One region of the Serratia ficaria genome, then DNA from elsewhere that is predicted to be linked to it. Evidence: predicted binding sites of a transcription regulator. Region 1 holds the regulator's gene; the other holds the start of a gene.
What was found. Region 1 encodes ArgR, which controls arginine synthesis, uptake and breakdown. Its sites were predicted from a motif close to ANTGAATAAAAATACANT; they were not measured.
Positions count from the first base shown of each region.

Region 2: the regulator ArgR is predicted to act here: its motif matches at 1,836-1,853, upstream of argC (N-acetyl-gamma-glutamyl-phosphate reductase).

Region 1 covers NZ_LT906479.1:536,020-539,769, reverse strand. The annotation lists gene mdh (malate dehydrogenase) at 1-773, opposite strand, end outside; gene CKW09_RS24655 (hypothetical protein) at 1,025-1,201, opposite strand; gene argR (transcriptional regulator ArgR) at 1,239-1,709, shown strand; gene yhcN (peroxide/acid stress response protein YhcN) at 2,115-2,378, shown strand; gene yhcN (peroxide/acid stress response protein YhcN) at 2,502-2,765, shown strand; gene mpl (UDP-N-acetylmuramate:L-alanyl-gamma-D-glutamyl-meso-diaminopimelate ligase) at 2,969-3,750, opposite strand, start outside.
Region 2 covers NZ_LT906479.1:5,048,697-5,052,446, forward strand. The annotation lists gene argB (acetylglutamate kinase) at 1-664, opposite strand, end outside; gene argC (N-acetyl-gamma-glutamyl-phosphate reductase) at 685-1,689, opposite strand; gene argE (acetylornithine deacetylase) at 1,906-3,051, shown strand; gene ppc (phosphoenolpyruvate carboxylase) at 3,309-3,750, shown strand, end outside.

The DNA.
Region 1 (3,750 bases):
CCGTCGCCTTCAACGTAGGCGCATTCAACCACGCCTTGCTCACCCTGCAGCGCACGCACCAAAGACAGGCCGAAACGCGCAGCCGCCTGGCCCATGGACAGGGTCGCGGACCCGCCGCCGGCTTTGGCTTCAACCACTTCGGTGCCCGCATTCTGGATGCGCTTGGTCAGATCGGCCACTTCCTGTTCGGTGAAGCTCACGCCCGGGATCTGCGACAGCAGAGGCAGGATGGTCACGCCAGAGTGGCCGCCGATGACCGGCACGTTCAGCGCTTCCGGCTGCTTGCCTTTCAGCTCAGCCACGAAGGTGTTGGAGCGGATGATATCCAGCGAGGTCACGCCGAACAGTTTGTTTTTATCGTAAACGCCGGCTTTTTTCAGCACTTCCGCCGCGATGGCGACGGTGGTGTTGACCGGGTTGGTGATGATGCCGATGCAGGCTTTCGGGCAGGTTTTCGCCACTTGCTCGATCAGGTTACGCACGATGCCGGCGTTAACGTTGAACAGGTCGGAACGGTCCATGCCCGGCTTGCGCGCGACGCCGGCGGAAATCAGCACCACGTCGGCGCCGTGCAGAGCAGGAGTAGCGTCTTCGCCACTGAAGCCTTTGATTTTAACTGCGGTTGGGATGTGGCTTAAGTCGACGGCAACGCCAGGGGTAACAGGGGCAATGTCGTAGAGAGAGAGTTCAGAACCTGAAGGAAGCTGGGTTTTGAGTAGAAGGGCGAGGGCCTGGCCGATACCGCCAGCAGCACCGAGAACTGCAACTTTCATCCTATACTCCTTTATTATCTTAAATATATAAAGCGCCGTGAATGTGTTGGTTACGGACCTTAAATTATTACACCTTTGAAAACAATCTCTTAACGATGTGTTTGCGAGCTGGGGCAATAAACCGGCCGATGCCGCGCCCATTTTAGATTAAATCGCTTACGCATGAAGGGCATAGCGCACACTAATCAAAAATAATGCGAGGTTATTCACGAGCAAGTTAACCGGCGGTTACATTACACCCTTACGCAACATCAGAACAACATCATTTTAATAACATTTTCTTTACCGCTGGGGGCCATGATTTCAGTCGCTGAAAGGGCATATTCATGAGGGGCGGATTTTGTTAAAATGCCGTCCTTTCCTCGCCGCCCGGGCACGATTATTTTATTTGGGCAGGCTTTATTGCATAAAAATTCAATTATATGCATAATCATCACTTCTATTGTCAACATTCCACGGTGCAAAATGCGTAATCCCGCAAAGCAGGAAGATCTGATCAAGGCGTTTAAAGCGTTATTGAAAGAAGAAAAATTCAGTTCTCAAGGCGAGATCGTTTTGGCGCTGCAAGAAGAAGGCTTCGAAAACATTAACCAGTCCAAAGTATCGCGCATGCTGACCAAGTTCGGCGCGGTGCGTACGCGCAATGCCAAAATGGAAATGGTGTATTGCCTTCCGGCCGAACTCGGCGTGCCGACCACCACCAGCCCGCTGAAGAACCTGGTGCTGGACGTCGACCACAACGACGCGGTGGTGGTGATCCACACCAGCCCGGGCGCGGCGCAGCTGATTGCCCGCCTGCTGGATTCGCTGGGTAAATCCGAAGGCATTCTCGGCACCATTGCCGGTGACGACACCATTTTCGTCACCCCCTCCAGCACCTTTACCGCTCAGAAGTTACATGAAGCGATCCTGGGTGTGTTCGAACAAGAACTGTGAGGCGCGGCGCTAACAAAATGCGGCCAAGGGTCGCGTTTCGTTAGCGCTTATTTAACCCTTCCTTTACCTTTCCACGCTGCCCTACCACGTTTAATACTGCCTTTTCGCCCATCTGCAACACATTCCAATGACATTTCCATGTCGCCAGCGTTAGCGACTGCGATCTTCCGCACTTTTGGTCAAAAGCACTTACCCTATTGAAATTACATAAATTTAACATCGAAAGATCGTTTTATAAGCGTTTTTTATTCCATCCGGTTATTAAAAATAAGGATCGCCAGATTAAAGTTTCACTAGAAACTGTTAGCCAACTATTAATTTTTCGAGTTACTAGATGTATACTCATTTCCGTGACGTAAATCACAGTTCATTGGAACTGATAAAAGAATACGATGAGGTGAGATGATGAATACTAAAACTACCGTTGCAGCCATGAGCCTTCTATCAATGCTTTCTTTCGGCGCATTTGCAGCACAATCTGTTGATGCCTCCCAGGCGGAAAAACTGCAGCCGGCCGGCGTGATTACCGTGAGCGGCGTCGCCGCCGCACCTTCGGACATTCGCCAGGCGCTGTCTGATAAAGCCGACGCCAAAGGGGCCACGGCGTACCGCGTGATCGAAGCGCGCAACGAAGGCAGCTTCCACGCGACCGCTGAAATTTACAAATAAGTACCGGGCGTTACCCGTAAACGGGCAATAAATCTCTGGAATTTCGCACCACCGATAACGGTCTTCAAGAATAAAAACCGCTACCAAGCCCTTCCAGGCTGTTATCGCCAAAGGACCCATACCATGAACATGAAAACCACCATCGCCGCGCTCAGCCTGCTGTCAGCCGTGTCTTTCGGCGCTTCGGCCGCCCAACTGGTCACTAACGATCAGGTCGGCAATCTGCAATCCGTCGGCACCATCACCGTCAGCGGCATCGACGGCGCGCCTTCCGACATTCGCCAGGCGCTGTCGGATAAAGCGGACCAACAGGGCGCCACAGCCTACCGCGTGATCGAAGCGCGCAATGAAGGCAGCTACCACGCTACCGCCGAGATCTACAAATAACAACGCTGGGGAGCGCGTTTGCAGAGCTGATTACCCTCGTCACTGCCACTGCCGAGTTCTGACGCAAACGCCGACTCTCCGGCGCCCCTATCGTCGTCCTATCCGACGAAACCCCGTTGCCCTCGCTCGCGAGGGCTTTTTTATGGGCGCAAAAAAGGGCCGCCGGCGGCCCTTATGCTGAAATGACGCGATCCCGCTGGCGATCAGTAGGTGACTTTCGGCTCCTGCTTCTTCGCCAGCGCTTCCAGCAGGCGATCGTGAATGCCGCCGAAGCCGCCGTTGCTCATCACCAGAATGTGGTCGCCCGGCTGCGCGGTTTTCACGATCATCTCCACCAGCGCATCGAGATCGGCGCTCCAGTGCGCCGGCTGTACGCAGGCTTCGGCCACTTCCGCCACCTGCCAGGGAATATGGTGCGGCTGGAACAGGAACACTTCGTCGGCGCGGCCGAGCGAAGGCGCCAAATCATTTTTGCTGATGCCCATTTTCATGGTGTTGGAGCGCGGCTCCAGCACCGCCAAAATGCGCGCCGTGCCGCCCACCTTGCCGCGCAGCGCGGCCAGGGTAGCCAGGATCGCCGTCGGGTGGTGGGCGAAATCGTCGTACACCGTGACGCCGTTGGCTTCGCCGCGCAGTTCCAGGCGGCGGCGGGCGTTGATGAAGTCGCCCAGCGCGCGGCAGGCGTCGGCCGGCTGCACGCCCACGTGGCGGGTGGCGGCGATGGCCATCAGCCCGTTATGCATGTTGTGCTCGCCCACCAGCGCCCAATTCACCTCGCCGACCTGCTCGCCGTTGAGGAACACCGCATAGCGGCTGGCGTCCGGCGTCAGCTTTTGCGCGCGCCATGCGCCCTCTTCGCCGACCTGTTCCTGCTCGCTCCAGCACCCCATCGCCATCACCTGCTTCAGGTGATTGTCGTTATCCGGCAAGATGATTTTGCCTTTGCCCGGCACCAGACGCACCAGGTGGTGGAACTGTTTCTGGA
Region 2 (3,750 bases), 700 kb from region 1:
CAAGCGCCGCATTCACCTTCACCACCATACCATCGGTGATGATGCCCTGGGCAATCAGTTGTTCCGCTTTTTGCGCCGTCATTTCCGCGATGCGCTGCCCTTTGCCGTCAAGGATGCCGCTGACATCCGACAGCAGGATCAAATCCGCACCCAGGGTAGCGGCCAGCGCCGTCGCCGCCTGATCGGCGTTCACATTCATGAGCTGCCCGTCGGCGGTGATGCCGATGGAGCTGATCACCGGCAAATAGCCGGCGCCCAGCAGGGTATTGACCAGCGCCGGCGAACCCGGCTGCGCGTGGCCTACGTGGCCCAACGCCGGGTCGAGTTGCGTTACGGACACGCTGCCGCCGTCCGCCAGGCTCAGGCCGACCGCGTTAATCTGGTGCTTGATGGCCCACGCCAGCAGCGTTTTGTTGGCGGTGCCGGCCAGCGCGCCGGTAATGATGTCGATCTGATCGGCCGGGGTCACCCGCAGGCCGTTCTTCTTCACCACCGGCAGGGACAGCTGTTTCATCAGCTCATCCACTACGCAGCCGCCGCCGTGCACGATAATCAGCGGGCGCTGCTGCTGCTGGCGATAGCTGTCCAGCGCGGTAAACAGACGCTCCAGCGCTTCTTCACTGTCTAATAACACGCCACCTAACTTGATAATTAACGGGTTCATCGCTGTTTACTCACGCTGGTTTAAAGAAGTGACTGGGTTTCAGGGAAACCGAAACGAATATTCAGGCATTGCACCGCCTGAGCGGCTGCGCCTTTCAGCAGATTGTCTTCCGCCGCTACGGCGATCAGGTGCTCGCCCTGTACCGCAAAACCGATGTCGCAGAACGGCGAACCCACCACCGCTTTCAGCGCCGGCACGCCCTGGTCGTACAGCCGCACCAGCGGTTTGTCGTCATAGGCGGCATGATAGGCGGCGGCCACCTCCTGCGCGGTCACGCCGGCTTTCAGACGGCAGGTGATGGTTTCGAGAATACCACGCGGGAAGTTACCCAAATGTGGCGTAAAGATGACCGGCACGCCCAGATGCGCCACGATTTCCGGGTGGTGGCGGTGGTTGAAAATACCGTACGGCTGCAGGCTCACTTCGCAGAAGCTGGTGGTGACGCTGGCCTTGCGCCCGGCGCCGCTGACGCCGCTGGTGGCGTTGATCACCGGCCACTGATCGGGATTCAGCAGCTGCTTTTCAATCAGCGGCTTCAGCGCCAGCTGCGCCGCCGTCGGGTAGCAGCCCGGCACGGCGATCAGCTGCGCCCGTTTGATCCGCTCGCTCTGCCATTCGGCCAGGCCGTACACCGCCTGCTCCAGCAGATCGTCGTGCTGGTGTTCGAAACCGTAGTATTGGCTGTAGAAAGCGGCGTCCCGCACGCGGAAGGCGCCGGAGAGATCAAACACCACGCAGCCCGCCGCCAGAAAGGCCGGCGCGATATCGTGGCTGACTTCATGGGCGGTGGCGAGGAACACCACGTCGATGCCCTTGGCCGCTTCGGCAACGTCCACCAGCGGCCGCAGCGGCAGATCGACGATGCCTTTCAACTGGGGATGCAGATCGGAAAGCAATTTTCCTGCATCTGCACTTTGCGCTGAAACCGCTAAAGCGGTTATGTTCATGTGTGGGTGGCGATTAAGGTAGGCCGTGAGCTCCGCTCCGGCGTAACCGCTGGCACCAACAATCAGCGTATTCAACATGTGGCCGTTCACCTTCTTGACTGACGTGTGGTCGTATTCGACTCAGGTAACAGGGCTCGCCAGCGTTGTTGCGCCGTCCACCCACGAGGTCGAGCGTTGATGTTTTTATAAACATCCGGGTATCGGGTTCCCTTACGCTCCAGCTTATTGTATTTTTATTCAAAATAAATGCATGAATATTGATACTACCCTAACCAAAGGCTGTCAACAGTGAAGATGAAATTACCTCCATTTATTGAGCTGTACCGGGCGTTGATCGCCACTCCGTCGATCAGCGCCACCGACGGCGCCCTCGATCAGAGTAATGAAGCATTAATCAACTTGCTGGCCGAATGGTTTGCCGATTTGGGTTTCCGCGTCGACGTACAGCCGGTGCCGGATACCCGCAACAAGTTCAACCTGCTGGCCAGCATTGGCGAAGGCAGCGGCGGCCTGCTGCTGGCGGGCCATACCGATACCGTGCCCTATGACGAAGGCCGCTGGACGCGCGATCCCTTTACCCTGACCGAACACGACAACAAGCTGTACGGCCTGGGTACCGCCGACATGAAAGGCTTCTTCGCCTTTATTCTCGACGCGGTGCGCGACATCGACGCCGGCAAGCTGACCAAGCCGCTGTACATTCTGGCCACCGCAGATGAAGAAACGACGATGGCCGGCGCACGTTATTTCGCCGCCTCCACCGCCATTCGTCCCGACTTCGCCATCATCGGCGAGCCGACCTCACTGCAGCCGGTGCGCGCGCACAAGGGCCATATCGCCAACGCCATTCGCATCGTCGGCCAATCCGGCCACTCCAGCGATCCGGCGCGCGGCGTCAACGCCATCGATCTGATGCACGAGTCCATCGGCCAACTGATCGAGCTGCGCAAAACGCTGCAGGAACGCTACAACAACCCGGCGTTCGCCGTGCCTTACCCGACCATGAACTTCGGCCATATCAGCGGCGGCGACGCGGCCAACCGCATCTGCGCCTGCTGCGAACTGCATCTGGATATCCGCCCTCTGCCCGGCATGACGCTCGACAACATCAACGAGCTGATGCACCAGGCGCTGGAGCCGGTAAGCCAGCGTTGGCCGGGCCGTTTGACCATCGAAGAGCTGCACGCCTCGGTGCCGGGCTATGAATGCCCGACCGACCACCGCATGGTGGCGGTGATTGAGGAACTGCTGGGCACCCGCACCCAGGTGGTCAACTACTGCACCGAAGCGCCGTTCGTTCAACAGGTGTGCCCGACGCTGGTGCTGGGCCCCGGTTCCATCGATCAGGCGCATCAGCCGGATGAATATATTGATACCGCGTTTATCGAGCCGACGCGCAAACTGTTGGGGCAGCTGGTCGATCATTTTTGCCGGCGCTAAACCTGACAATAAGCAGGGGAATGCCTTATCATTCCCCTACCTCAAAATAAGTATAAACAGGCTGAAATAAGCCAGACTGATAACCGGCGCTCCGTAATTAAATTTCAGAAAATGCGCCGATTTTGATGTTTTTTTGCTAAAAATAGTGTCAATTGACGATTGGACAGGAAAGTGGTGCGATGAAACAGGCGGTCCGCGCCTGACGCGTGAAATTTACTTACAAGATAAAAATCATACAGAATTGGGTCAGGGGTTATATGAACGAACAATATTCGGCAATGCGAAGTAATGTCAGTATGCTCGGCAAATTGCTCGGCGATACCATCAAAGAAGCGCTGGGCGAGCATATTCTCGATCGCGTTGAAACTATCCGTAAGCTTTCCAAATCTTCACGCGCCGGCAACGAAGCGCACCGCCAGGAGCTGCTCTCCACGCTGCAAAACCTGTCCAACGACGAGCTGTTGCCGGTGGCGCGCGCGTTCAGTCAGTTCCTTAATCTGACCAACGTGGCCGAGCAATACCACAGCATTTCCCCCAATGGCGAAGCCGCCAGCAACCCGGAAGCGCTGGCGCAGCTGTTTACCCGGCTGAAAGACAAGAAGCTCAGCACCAAAGAGCTGCAAAACGCCGTGTCCCAGCTTTCCATCGAGCTGGTGTTGACCGCGCACCCAACGGAAATCACCCGCCGCACCCTGATCC